3 linked regions of the Telluria mixta genome follow. The protein of the gene in region 1 interacts with the protein of each later gene in a pairwise test. Links are inferred from orthologs where the notes say so. Each region holds a gene or a part of one and is shown in the gene's direction. Other genes may lie near its edges. The genes, in order: P0M04_RS04760, P0M04_RS21725 and glnL.

What was found.
Region 2: the proteins of P0M04_RS04760 (region 1) and P0M04_RS21725 interact in binary tests that used the Escherichia coli proteins (3 or more experiments, as listed by UniProt). The link is inferred for Telluria mixta from one-to-one orthologs.
Region 3: the proteins of P0M04_RS04760 (region 1) and glnL interact in binary tests that used the Escherichia coli proteins (3 or more experiments, as listed by UniProt). The link is inferred for Telluria mixta from one-to-one orthologs.

The regions. Positions count from the first base shown.
Region 1 is NZ_CP119520.1:1,066,487-1,070,463, reverse strand. What follows is about bases 293-3,280. They hold P0M04_RS04760 (P-II family nitrogen regulator), read left to right. Parts: upstream 293-1,611; coding sequence 1,612-1,950; downstream 1,951-3,280. Other genes in these bases: P0M04_RS04755 (ammonium transporter), read left to right, coding at 1,961-3,280; P0M04_RS04765 (TorF family putative porin), read left to right, coding at 853-1,599; P0M04_RS04770 (accessory factor UbiK family protein), read right to left, coding at 338-586; P0M04_RS04775 (hypothetical protein), read left to right, coding at 293-334. Outside these bases: more of P0M04_RS04775, read left to right, coding at 17-292; more of P0M04_RS04755, read left to right, coding at 3,281-3,523; gshA (glutamate--cysteine ligase), read left to right, coding at 3,663-3,977. UniProt on the Escherichia coli protein: Involved in the regulation of nitrogen metabolism. Regulates the activity of its targets by protein-protein interaction in response to the nitrogen status of the cell.
Region 2 is NZ_CP119520.1:4,875,414-4,879,589, reverse strand. What follows is about bases 494-3,680. They hold P0M04_RS21725 ([protein-PII] uridylyltransferase), read left to right. Parts: upstream 494-879; coding sequence 880-3,480; downstream 3,481-3,680. Other genes in these bases: P0M04_RS21720 (pseudouridine synthase), read left to right, coding at 3,643-3,680; map (type I methionyl aminopeptidase), read left to right, coding at 494-870. Also shown: more of map, read left to right, coding at 46-493; more of P0M04_RS21720, read left to right, coding at 3,681-4,176.
Region 3 is NZ_CP119520.1:582,454-586,213, reverse strand. Bases 1-2,771 are described here. They hold glnL (nitrogen regulation protein NR(II)), read left to right. Parts: upstream 1-728; coding sequence 729-1,814; downstream 1,815-2,771. Other genes in these bases: ntrC (nitrogen regulation protein NR(I)), read left to right, coding at 1,879-2,771; P0M04_RS02540 (DUF4124 domain-containing protein), read left to right, coding at 314-724; glnA (type I glutamate--ammonia ligase), read left to right, coding at 1-46. Also shown: more of ntrC, read left to right, coding at 2,772-3,387; magnesium/cobalt transporter CorA, read left to right, coding at 3,502-3,760.

The DNA.
Region 1 (3,977 bases):
CTTCTCCTATCCACGCATGCCCCGACTGATACTGACCCTGCTTGCCCTCGCGGTCCTGTTCTGCCTGTTGTGCGGACCCGTGACGTGGGTCGCGCTGCGCCTGTGGAAGCGTGGGGATCTCGAGGCGTTCCGGCCGCTGCGGGCCGTGTGGATCGCGCAGGTGGCGCTGGCGTCTGCGCTGGTCTTTGCTGCGGACAGTCTCGGGTCGGCCAATCCGATGGGCTGGATGGTGGCGATCGTGTTCGCGGTCAGCCTGGGTGGGGCGGCCGTGTTCGCGCTGTGGCGGATGATGGCGCGGGCGAAGGTGCGGATGAGGGTGCGCGGCCGCCCGTAAGCGTCAAGCCTTGGCGTCGGTGGCGGCCAGCTTCGCTTCCAGTTCCGCCACGCGCAGTTCCAGTGCCTCCAGCTTGGCGCGCGTCTTGGCCAGCACTTGCGCCTGGATGTCGAATTCTTCGCGCGTCACGAGGTCCAGCTTCGAAAAGCCTTGGGTCATCATCGCCTTCACGTTGCGCTCGATGTCCTTGGCGGGCGAGTTTTCGAACGCCTCGTTGATCTTGCCCTGCAAATCATTGAAAAAATTGTTCATTTCACACTAGTCCTTGAGTCGGCGTGCCGCACCAAGACGGTGCGTACATACCTGATTTGGTGCGTGCACCGCGACGGCGCACGCGCCCTGGTCCCGTTTGTTTTTTGAAATTTAAAAACTGGGGGCGGAAGGGGCGAAAAACAAGCGGGAACCCGCCCGGAATGGGGTGGCACGCATCCTGCTAATCAACCATTAACCATAACGAGGTCGCAATCCCGGATTGTAAACCGCAACCCAAGAATATGTTCAACTAAAGGGAGTGTCGTATGAAGCGTCGTAACAGCAACTGGTCCCACGCCGCAGTACTCGCAGCAAGCCTGTGGAGCCTTCATATCGGGCTGGCCGGCGCCGAGGAGCAGAAGCCGGACAATGAAGTGAGTTTCAACGCGGCGGTCACGAGCGATTATCGCTACCGCGGCATTTCCCAGTCCCGTCTCGACCCCGCACTGCAGGGCGGTGCCGACTACACGCACAACCCGACCGGCCTGTACGCGGGCACCTGGCTGTCCACCATCAAGTGGACCAAGGACCTGGGCGGCAGCGGCGACGTCGAGTGGGATCTGTACGGCGGCAAGCGCGGCAACCTCACGAGCGACATCACCTATGACGTGGGCGGCCTGTACTACTTCTACCCGAGCAACGGCCTGCATCCGAACGTCAACACGTTCGAACTGTACGGCCAGCTCGGTTTCGGCCCGGCGTACGTCAAGTACTCGCATTCGCTGACGAACCTGTTCGGCACCGCCGACAGCAAGGGCAGCGGCTACCTGGACATCGGCGCCAACGTCGACGTCGGCAGCGGCTTCACGCTGAACCTGCACGCCGGCCGCCAGAACGTGCGCCACAACGGTTCGTTCTCGTACACCGACTACAAGCTCGGCGTCACCAAGGACCTGGGCATCTGCTCCGTGGCCCTGTCCTGGATCAAGGCCGACACCAGCGCGTACCTGAGCCCGTCCGCGGAAAACCTGGGCAAGTCCGCGGCCCTGCTCACTGTTTCAAAAACTTTCTGAAGAGGCAATCACATGAAAATGATCACCGCCATCATCAAACCCTTCAAGCTCGACGAGGTACGTGAAGCCCTCTCCGAGATCAACGTCCAGGGTATCACCGTGACGGAAGTGAAGGGTTTCGGTCGCCAGAAGGGCCATACCGAGCTCTATCGTGGTGCGGAATATGTCGTCGATTTCCTGCCGAAGACCAAGATCGAGGCAGCGGTCGACGATGCCATCGTCGACCAGGTGATCGACACCATCCAGAGCGCCGCGCGCACGGGCAAGATCGGCGACGGCAAAATTTTCGTCTCCAACCTGGAGCAGGTAGTCCGTATCCGTACCGGCGAGACCGGCAACGAAGCGCTGTAAGGGGAATCCGATGATCCACACCATTACAAAACTGATCGCAGGCGTATCCGTCGCCGTGGCGCTGGCCGCAGCCGCCCCGGCCATGGCCCAGGATGCCGCCAAGCCCGCTGCGGAAGCTGCAGCACCGGCAGCCGCACCGGCCGCCAGCGCACCGGTCGCCGCTGCACCGGCCGCCCCGGCAGCCGCTGCCGCCGCCGCACCGGAAGCTGCCGCAGCACCGGCTGCCGCAGCGCCGGCTGCCGCACCGACTCCGCAGAAGGGCGATACCGCCTGGATGATGGTCGCCACGCTGCTGGTGATCATGATGACGATCCCGGGCCTGGCCCTGTTCTACGGCGGCCTGGTCCGTTCGAAGAACATGCTGTCCGTGCTGCTGCAGGTGTTCATGATCTTCGCGGTCATCATCGTCCTGTGGTGCGTGTACGGCTACTCGCTGGCGTTCACCGAGAAGACCGCGTTCATCGGCGGCTTCGACCGCCTGTTCCTGAACGGGATCTGGGATCCGGTCAAGGGGGCGTTCACGACCGCGGCCACGTTCAGCAAGGGCGTCGTCATCCCCGAGTTCGTCTACGTGGCGTTCCAGGGCACGTTCGCGGCCATCACCTGCGGCCTGATCGTCGGCGCGTTCGCCGAGCGCGTCCGCTTCTCCGCCGTGCTGCTGTTCGTCGTGCTGTGGTTCACGTTCGGCTACCTGCCGGTCGCCCACATGGTCTGGTTCTGGACCGGTCCGGATGCCATCACCGCCGCCACCCTCGACGCCGAGACCGCCAAGGCCGGCTGGCTGTTCCAGAAGGGCGCCCTCGACTTCGCGGGCGGCACCGTGGTGCACATCAATGCCGCTATCGCCGGCCTCGTCGGTGCGATCCTGATCGGCAAGCGCGTCGGCTACGGCCGTGAATCGATGGCGCCGCACTCGCTGACCATGACCATGATCGGCGCCTCGCTGCTGTGGGTGGGCTGGTTCGGTTTCAACGCCGGTTCGGCCCTGGAAGCAGGCGACATCGCCGCGCTGGCCTTCATCAACACCCTGCTGGCCACCGCCGCCGCCACCGTGTCGTGGGTCTTCGGCGAGTGGATCACCAAGGGCAAGCCGTCGATGCTGGGCGGTGCCTCGGGTGCCGTCGCCGGCCTCGTCGCCATCACCCCGGCCTGCGGCTTCGTCGGTCCGATGGGCGGCCTGGTCATCGGCCTCGTCGCCGGCATCGTCTGCCTGTGGGGCGTGAACGGCCTGAAGCGCATGATCGGCGCCGACGACTCGCTGGACGTGTTCGGCGTCCACGGCGTGGGCGGCATCCTGGGCGCGCTGCTGACCGGCGTGTTCGCGGCACCGCAACTGGGCGGCCAGGGCATCTTCGACTACGTCGCCAACAAGATGTCCGCCGACCCGTACTCGATCGGCCACCAGGTCCTCGTGCAGGCGGAAGCCGTCGGCACCACCATCGTGTGGTCGGCCGTCGTCTCGTTCATCGCCTACAAGATCGTCGACGTCGTCGTCGGCCTGCGCGTCCCGGAGGAAGAGGAACGCGAAGGCCTGGACATCACGAGCCACGGCGAGCAGGCTTACCACTCCTGATTGCCAGGATTGCAATATGCGAAAGCGCCCTCCGGGGCGCTTTTTTTATTTCTAAATTGCATAAAGGGCTTTAAAAAACGTTCGAACACCCCAATCTCGGCTTACCATATCGCCAAGAAGCCCGAAGGACGTCATTTTTATGGTTCCCCACCTTGCCACCGCCGTGACCGGTCCCCTGCTGGACCTGGAAAAGAAGATCCTCGAAGCCACGCCCGCGATCGAACGCTGGTTCCGCCTCGAGTGGCAGGAGCATACGCCACCGTTCTACTGCTCGGTGGACCTGCGCAATGCCGGCTACAAGCTGGCGCCGGTGGACACGAACCTGTTCCCGGGCGGCTTCAACAACCTGTCGACGGAGATGCTGCCGCTGACGGTGCAGGCCGCCATGGCCGCGATCGACAAGTATTGCCCGGACGCCCGCAACCTGCTGCTGATCCCGGAAAGCCATACGCGC
Region 2 (4,176 bases), 3.8 Mb from region 1 along the record:
TCACATATAATGACCGGCACAGAACTTATCGCAGAACGGATCAATATGGCAATTTCCATCAAGACCCCGGAAGACATCGAGGGCATGCGCATCGCCGGCCGCCTCGGCGCCGAGGTGCTCGACTACATCACGCCCTTCGTCAAACCGGGCGTGACCACCGGCGAACTGGACCGCCTGTGCCATGAATACATGGTGAATGTGCAAGGCACCGTCCCGGCCCCGCTGAACTATGCGCCGCCGGGCTACCCGCCGTTCCCGAAAGCCGTCTGCACCTCCGTCAACGACGTGATCTGCCACGGGATTCCGGGCGACAAGGTCCTCAAGAATGGCGACGTGGTGAACATCGACGTCACCGTCATCACGAAGGATGGTTATCACGGCGACAACAGCCGCATGTTCTTCATCGGCGAACCGTCGAAGCTGGCGCGCCGCCTGACGGAGATCACCTACGAATGCATGTGGCTCGGCATCAGCAAGGTGAAACCGGGCGCGCACCTGGGCGACATCGGCCACGTGATCCAGCAGCACGCGGAAAACGCCGGCTATTCCGTCGTGCGCGAATTCTGCGGCCATGGCATCGGCAAGGTCTTCCACGAAGAGCCGCAGGTGCTGCACTACGGCCGTCCGGGCACGGGCGAAGAGTTGAAAGCCGGCATGATCTTCACGATCGAGCCGATGATCAACGCGGGCCGCCGCGAGATCCGCGAAATGCCGGACGGCTGGACCATCAAGACGAAGGACCGCAGCCTGTCCGCCCAGTGGGAACACATGATCCTCGTGACGGAGACGGGTTACGAAGTACTGACGACGTCGGCCGGCACCCCGCCGCCGCCCGCCATCATCCAGCCGAAAGACACCGTCGCCGCCTGACCCGCTCCCATGTCCACGTCCACCGCCACCACGTCCTCGACCGCGCAACCGCTGCAGCCGCTGCAGCTGAAGCAACGCCTGAAAGCCGAGCGCCAGCTCGTCATCGCCGAGTTCCGCGAGAACGGCAAGCCGGAAAAACTGTTGCGCGGCCTGCGCCACAGCGTCGACGGCGTGCTGGCGGATGCGTGGCATGCGGCCGGCCTGCCGCCGGATGCCGCGCTGGTGGGCGTGGGCGGCTACGGCCGCGGCGAGCTGTTCCCGAATTCCGACGTCGACCTGCTGATCCTGCTGGGCAACCCGCCCGACGCGATCGCGCAGGCGAAGCTGGAAAACTTCGTGCAGCTGCTGTGGGACCTGGGCCTGGAAATCGGTCACAGCATCCGTACGGTGGACGAATGCATGACGGAGTCGGCCGCCGACATCACCGTGCAGACGAGCCTGCTGGAAGCCCGCCTCGTGACGGGCAATGAAGCCATCTTCAACGAATTGCTGCGCCGCTACGACGAGGCGATGGACGCGCAGGCCTTCTTCCAGGCCAAGACGGCCGAGATGCGCCTGCGTCACGCCAAGTACGAATTCACGCCGTTCTCGCTGGAGCCGAACGTCAAGGAAAGCCCGGGCGCGCTGCGCGACCTGCAGGTGATCCTGTGGGTGGCCAAGGCGGCCGGTCTCGCGAATTCCTGGAGCCAGCTCGCGATCCGCGGCCTGATCACGCGCGAGGAAGCGCGCCAGCTGATGGAAAAGGAGCGCGCCTTCAAGGACATCCGCATCCGCCTGCACCTACAGACGAACCGGAGAGAAGACCGTCTCGTGTTCGACGTGCAGACGGCCATTGCGGAAACGTTCGGCCTCACGTCCACGGGCGAGGGACTCGACGCGCGCCGCGCCAGCGAATACCTGATGCAGAGATATTACTGGGCCGCGAAGACCGTGACCCAGCTGAACACGATCCTGCTGCAGAACATCGAGGCCTACCTGTTCCCCACGCCGTCGCAGCCGGTGCCGATCAACCCGCGCTTCAACGAAGTGGGCGGCTTCATCGACATCGCCGCGGACGACACGTTCGAGTCCACGCCTGCCGCCGTGCTGGAAATCTTCGTGCTGATGACGGAACGCCCCGACATCAAGGGCATGACCGCGCGCACGATGCGCGCCCTGTGGCATGCGCGCACGCTGATCGACGACGCATTCCGCGCCAACCCGCAGCACCGCGCCCTGTTCCTGCGCGTGCTGCAGGCGCCGGTGGGTCTCGTGCACGCGCTGCGCCGCATGAACGACATGGGCATCCTCGGCCGCTACCTGCCGAACTTCCGCCGCATCATCGGCCAGATGCAGCACGACCTGTTTCACGTGTACACGGTCGACCAGCACATCATGATGGTCGTGCGGAACATGCGCCGCTTCACGATGACGGAGCACGCGCACGAATACCCGTTCTGCAGCCAGCTGATCGCCAATTTCCGCGACCGCTGGCTGCTGTACGTGGCCGCCCTCTTCCACGACATCGCCAAGGGCCGCGGCGGCGACCACTCGGAACTGGGCAAGGTCGATGCGCGCGAATTCTGCCGCGACCACGCCTTGTCCGAGGAAGACACGGAACTGGTCGTGTTCCTCGTCGAGCACCACCTGACGATGTCCGTCGTCGCCCAGAAGCAGGACCTGTCCGACCCGGACGTGATCCAGTCCTTCGCCCGGCTCGTACGCGACGAGCGCCACCTGACCGCGCTGTACCTGCTGACGGTGGCCGACATCCGCGGCACGAGCCCCAAGGTGTGGAATGCGTGGAAGGCGAAGCTGCTGGAAGACCTGTACAAGATGACCCTGCGCGTGCTGGGCGGCGAGCCGCCGTCGGCCGACCGCGAACTGCGCGCGCGCCAGCAGGAAGCCTTGGCCACGCTGCGCCTGTTCGGCCTGCCGTCGGACGCGCACGAGGCGCTGTGGAAGCAGCTCGACATGGCCTATTTCCTGCGCCACGACGCCTCCGACATCGCCTGGCAGACCCGCTGCCTGGTCGACAAGCTGGGGCGCGACAAGCCCGTCGTGAAATCGCGCCTGGCACCGATCGGCGAAGGCCTGCAGGTGACGGTGTACGTGAAGGACCAGCCCGACCTGTTCGCGCGCATCTGCAGCTATTTCGACCGCAAGAATTTCTCCATCCTCGACGCCAAGATCCACACGACGAAGGATGGCTACGCACTCGACACGTTCCTCATCACGGACGAACATTTCGCCAACAGCTACCGCGACATCATCAACCTGATCGAGCACGAGCTGTGCGAGGTGCTCGTGCACCAGGAACCCCTGTCGCCGCCGCTGCGGGGCCGGCTGTCGCGCATGTCGCGCAACTTCCCCATCACGCCGACCGTGGACATGCGCCCGGACGAGCGGGGCCAGTTCTGGGTGCTGGCGATCGGCGCCAACGACCGCAACGGCCTGCTGTACTCGATCGCGAGCGTGCTGGCGCGCTACCGGATCAATCTGCACACCGCCAAGATCATGACGCTCGGCGAGCGCGTCGAGGACGTGTTCCTCATCGACGGACAGGCGCTGAACAACCAGCGCGTGCAGGTGCAGCTGGAGACCGAGTTGCTCGACGCCGTGAAGATCTAAGTTAATGCGTCATTCCCGCGCAGGCGGGAATCCATACTGAGCCGCAGAATTCGATAATTCAAAACTGCTGCGGTCTCTCAACAGAGTGGCTTCGGCACTTCAGCATGGGTTCCCGCTTTCGCGGGAACGACGGTATTTGTTTCCGTAATTTTTTGAACGACCATGACCGAACCCGTACGCCTTTCCAAACGCATGTCCGAACTTGGCCTCTCTTCCCGCCGCGAGGCCGATGAGTGGATCGCGAAAGGATGGGTCCGCGTCGACGGCCAGGTGGTGTCCGAGCTGGGCAGCAAAGTCTTGCCGCACCAAAAGATCACCGTCGAACGCCAGGCAGCCGCCCAGCAGGCCAAGCGCGTGACCGTGCTGCTGAACAAGCCGGTCGGCTTCGTCAGCGGCCAGGCGGAAGACGGCTACAAGCCGGCCGTCGTGCTCGTGAAACCGGAAAACCGCTGGGCGGACGATCCATCGCCCGAGCTGTTCCACCCGACGCAGCTGAAATCCCTCGTGCCGGCCGGACGGCTGGACATCGATTCCGTCGGCCTCCTCGTGCTGACGCAGGACGGCCGCATCGCGAAGCAATTGATCGGCGAAGACACGTCCATCGAAAAGGAATACCTCGTACGCGTGCAGTACACGAAGCCGGGACGCCTGCCGGACGCCGACCTCAAGAAGCTGAACCACGGCCTGTGGATGGAC
Region 3 (3,760 bases), 480 kb from region 1 along the record:
CATGACCCCGCACCCGGCCGAATTCGACATGTACTACTCGTCGTAATTCGTTGGCATCACCCAGTGCCGGAATGGAAACGAACGGCACTGGAGTGTATCCACACGGTAACGAAAACGCGGGGAAAGCCAGCCGGCTGCCTCGCGTTTTTTACTGGATGGGGTATAGTCGGAAGCTTCCCAACCATGCATCCAGACTGACCTGATGCGAATGACAAGCTGCTTCCTCCTGCGTCTGTTGTTGCTCGCAGGACTTGCCGCGCATGAGGCGCGGGCCGATTCCATTATTTATAAATGCGTCGCCCAGGATGGTCGGGTGGAGTTTACCGACATCAACAAGCCAGGCTGCAAGGTGCTCGACCTGCCGGGCTATGTCGCGTCGACCCCGGCACCGGCGCCACGCGCCGCACCCGCGGTGACGATGCGCCAGGGAGCAGGGCGCCCGGCGGCAAGCGCGCCCAACCCCGCGGGGTTCCCGCGGGTGGACGGTGCCACGCAAAAGGCACGCGACGACGACCGCCGCGCGATCCTCGAGGACGAATTGCGTGCCGAGGAGCGGAAGCTGGCGGACCTGAAGCGCGACTATAACAACGGCGAGCCGGAACGCCAGGGCAACGAAAAGAATTACGCGAAATACCAGGAACGCGTGGCCCAGATGCGCGACAACATCGGCCGCAGCGAAAAGAACGTCGAAGCGCTCAAGCGCGAGATCGCCAACATCAAATGACACCATGAACGGGACATCGGCCCATCCTCTCCAGCACGACCGTTTCGCAGGCCTCGACATGCTCGCCTCCGCCGTGCTGGTGGCGGATGCCGATGGGCTCGTTCGCTACGCCAACCCGGCCGCCGAGCACCTGCTCGACATGTCGGCCAAGTCGCTGTCGCGCCAGAAGCTCGTCGGCCTGTTTACCAACGGCGACGAGCTGGGCGCCCTGTGCGAACAGGCGATCGCCCACAAGTACGCCGACCTGCGCCAGGACCTCACGCTGTTCCGCCCGGCACGCGAGCCGCTGCACGTGCACAGCATCGTCAGCGCGGCCGGCGAGGCCGAGGTCGTCGTCGAGCTGCGCGAGAATGTCCAGCAGCTGAAACTCGACCGCGAGGAGCGCCTCCTCGACCAGAGCCTGGCCAACAAGGAACTCATCCGCAATCTCGCCCACGAGATCAAGAACCCGCTGGGCGGCATCCGCGGCGCGGCCCAGTTGCTGGAACTGGAGCTGCCGGATGTGCACCTGAGCTCGCTGCGCGAATACACGCAGGTGATCATCAAGGAAGCCGACCGCCTGCAGACGCTCGTCGACCGCCTGCTGGCGCCGCACCGCCGTCCGCACATCGTGGGCGACGTCAACATCCACGAAGTGTGCGAGCGCGTGCGCAGCCTCGTGCTGGCCGAGTTCCCGTCGGGCCTCGCGATCCGGCGCGACTACGACGCGTCGATTCCCGAGTTCCGCGGCGACAAGGAACAGCTGATCCAGACCGTCCTGAACATCGTCCACAACGCCGCCCAGGCCCTGCGCGCACGCATTGCGGCGGGCGACGCCGAGATCGTCCTGCGCACCCGCGTGGCACGCCAGGTCACCCTCGCGAAGGTCCGTTACGGGCTGGCATTAGACTTGCATATCATCGACAACGGACCGGGCATCGCCCCCGATATCCGCGACCGCATCTTCTATCCGCTCGTCTCCGGGCGCGAAGGCGGCAGCGGTCTCGGGCTGACCTTGGCGCAGACTTTCGTGCAACAGCACCTGGGACTGATCGAGTGCGAAAGCCGGCCTGGATTGACGGATTTCCGCATCCTGATTCCCCTGCCATAAGCGGGTGAAATCGAGGGGCGTCTCCGGCAATCCCCCCTTGAACCTTCGCGGGAAGTAGAACTACATGAAACCAATCTGGATTGTCGACGACGATGCATCGATCCGCTGGGTGCTGGAAAAGGCCCTGGCGCGCGAGAACCTCGCCACCCGGAGTTTTGCCAGCGGCCGCGAAGCGCTGACAGCATTCGAAACGGACACGCCGCAAGTGCTGGTGTCCGACATCCGCATGCCCGGCGAATCGGGCCTCGATCTGCTGGCCGCCGTCAAGGAACGCCATCCGGGCCTGCCGGTCATCGTCATCACCGCCTTTTCCGACCTCGACTCCGCCGTCGCCTCGTTCCAGGGCGGCGCCTTCGAATACCTGGCCAAGCCGTTCGACATCGACAAGGCCGTCGCCCTGATCCGCCGCGCGCTCGAGGAGAGCCTGCGCGAGGCCAGCGTCGACATCGCGCCGAGCGAGACGCCCGAGATCCTGGGCCAGGCGCCCGCGATGCAGGAAGTGTTCCGCGCGATCGGCCGCCTGTCGCAGTCGAACGTGACCGTGCTGATCACGGGCGAATCGGGCACCGGCAAGGAACTTGTCGCACGCGCGCTGCACAAGCACAGCCCGCGCGCGCAGCAGCCGTTCATCGCGCTGAACACGGCCGCGATCCCGAAGGACCTGCTGGAATCCGAACTGTTCGGCCACGAGCGCGGCGCCTTCACGGGCGCGCAGGCGATGCGGCGCGGCCGCTTCGAGCAGGCCGAGAACGGCACCTTGTTCCTGGACGAAATCGGCGACATGCCGTTCGACCTGCAGACGCGTTTGCTGCGCGTGCTGTCCGATGGCCATTTTTACCGCGTGGGCGGGCACCAGCCCGTGAAGGCGAACGTGCGCGTGATCGCGGCCACGCACCAGAACCTGGAGCAGCGCGTGCGCGACGGCCTGTTCCGCGAAGACTTGTATCACCGCCTGAACGTGATCCGCCTGCGCCTGCCCAGCCTGCGCGAACGGAGGGAAGATATCCCCATTCTGGTGCGCCACTTCCTGGTGCAGAGTGCACGCCAATTGGGCGTCGAGACCAAGCGCATGAGCGACGAAGCGCTGCGCTTCCTCACCGGCCTGGAACTCCCCGGCAACGTGCGCCAGCTGGAAAACCTGTGCAACTGGATCACGGTGATGGCGCCGGGCCAGACCGTGGAGGTGAAGGACCTGCCGCGCGACCTGACCCAGGCCCAGCCCATGCCGGCCGGCGGCAATGGGATCGCCGTCGGCATCAGTTCCGGCGTCGGCACGGTGACGCTGGCGCCGCCGTCGTCCGGCATGGCGCACCACGCCGAAGCGGGCGTGCTGCCGAATGGCGCCGACGGCTGGATCGGCCTCCTGGAACTGCAGGCCGCGCGCATGCTGTCGGACGGGCAGGTGGAAGTGATGGACGTGCTGGGCCGCCAGTTCGAATCCGCGCTGATCCGTACGGCGCTGAAGCACACGCATGGCCGCAAGAACGACGCGGCGATCCGGCTCGGCATCGGGCGCAATACCATCACGCGCAAGATTGCCGAGTTGGGCATCGACGGGGCGAAGGACGAATAACGCATACGCCGGTTGAACGCGTGGGCACCACGTGCCCACGCGAGCGTTGGCGTAATGCCGGCCTATGGGACGATGGTGTAAGCTCTGTCATCTTTGCAACAACGTTTCGATGACATGCTGATCAACTGTGTCGCCTACCAGGAAGGCAAGAAGCTGTGCGACATCCCCGTCGAAGACATCAGCGACTACCTGGATAAACCCGGCTGCTTCGTCTGGGTTGCGCTGCGCGACGCCACCGACGCCGAAATGGCGCAGATGAAGGAAGAGTTCGCGCTGCACGAACTGGCCGTCGAAGACGCCGCGCGCGGCCACCAGCGTCCCAAGATCGAGGAATACGGCGACTGCCTGTTCACCGTCGTGCACACGGTCGATC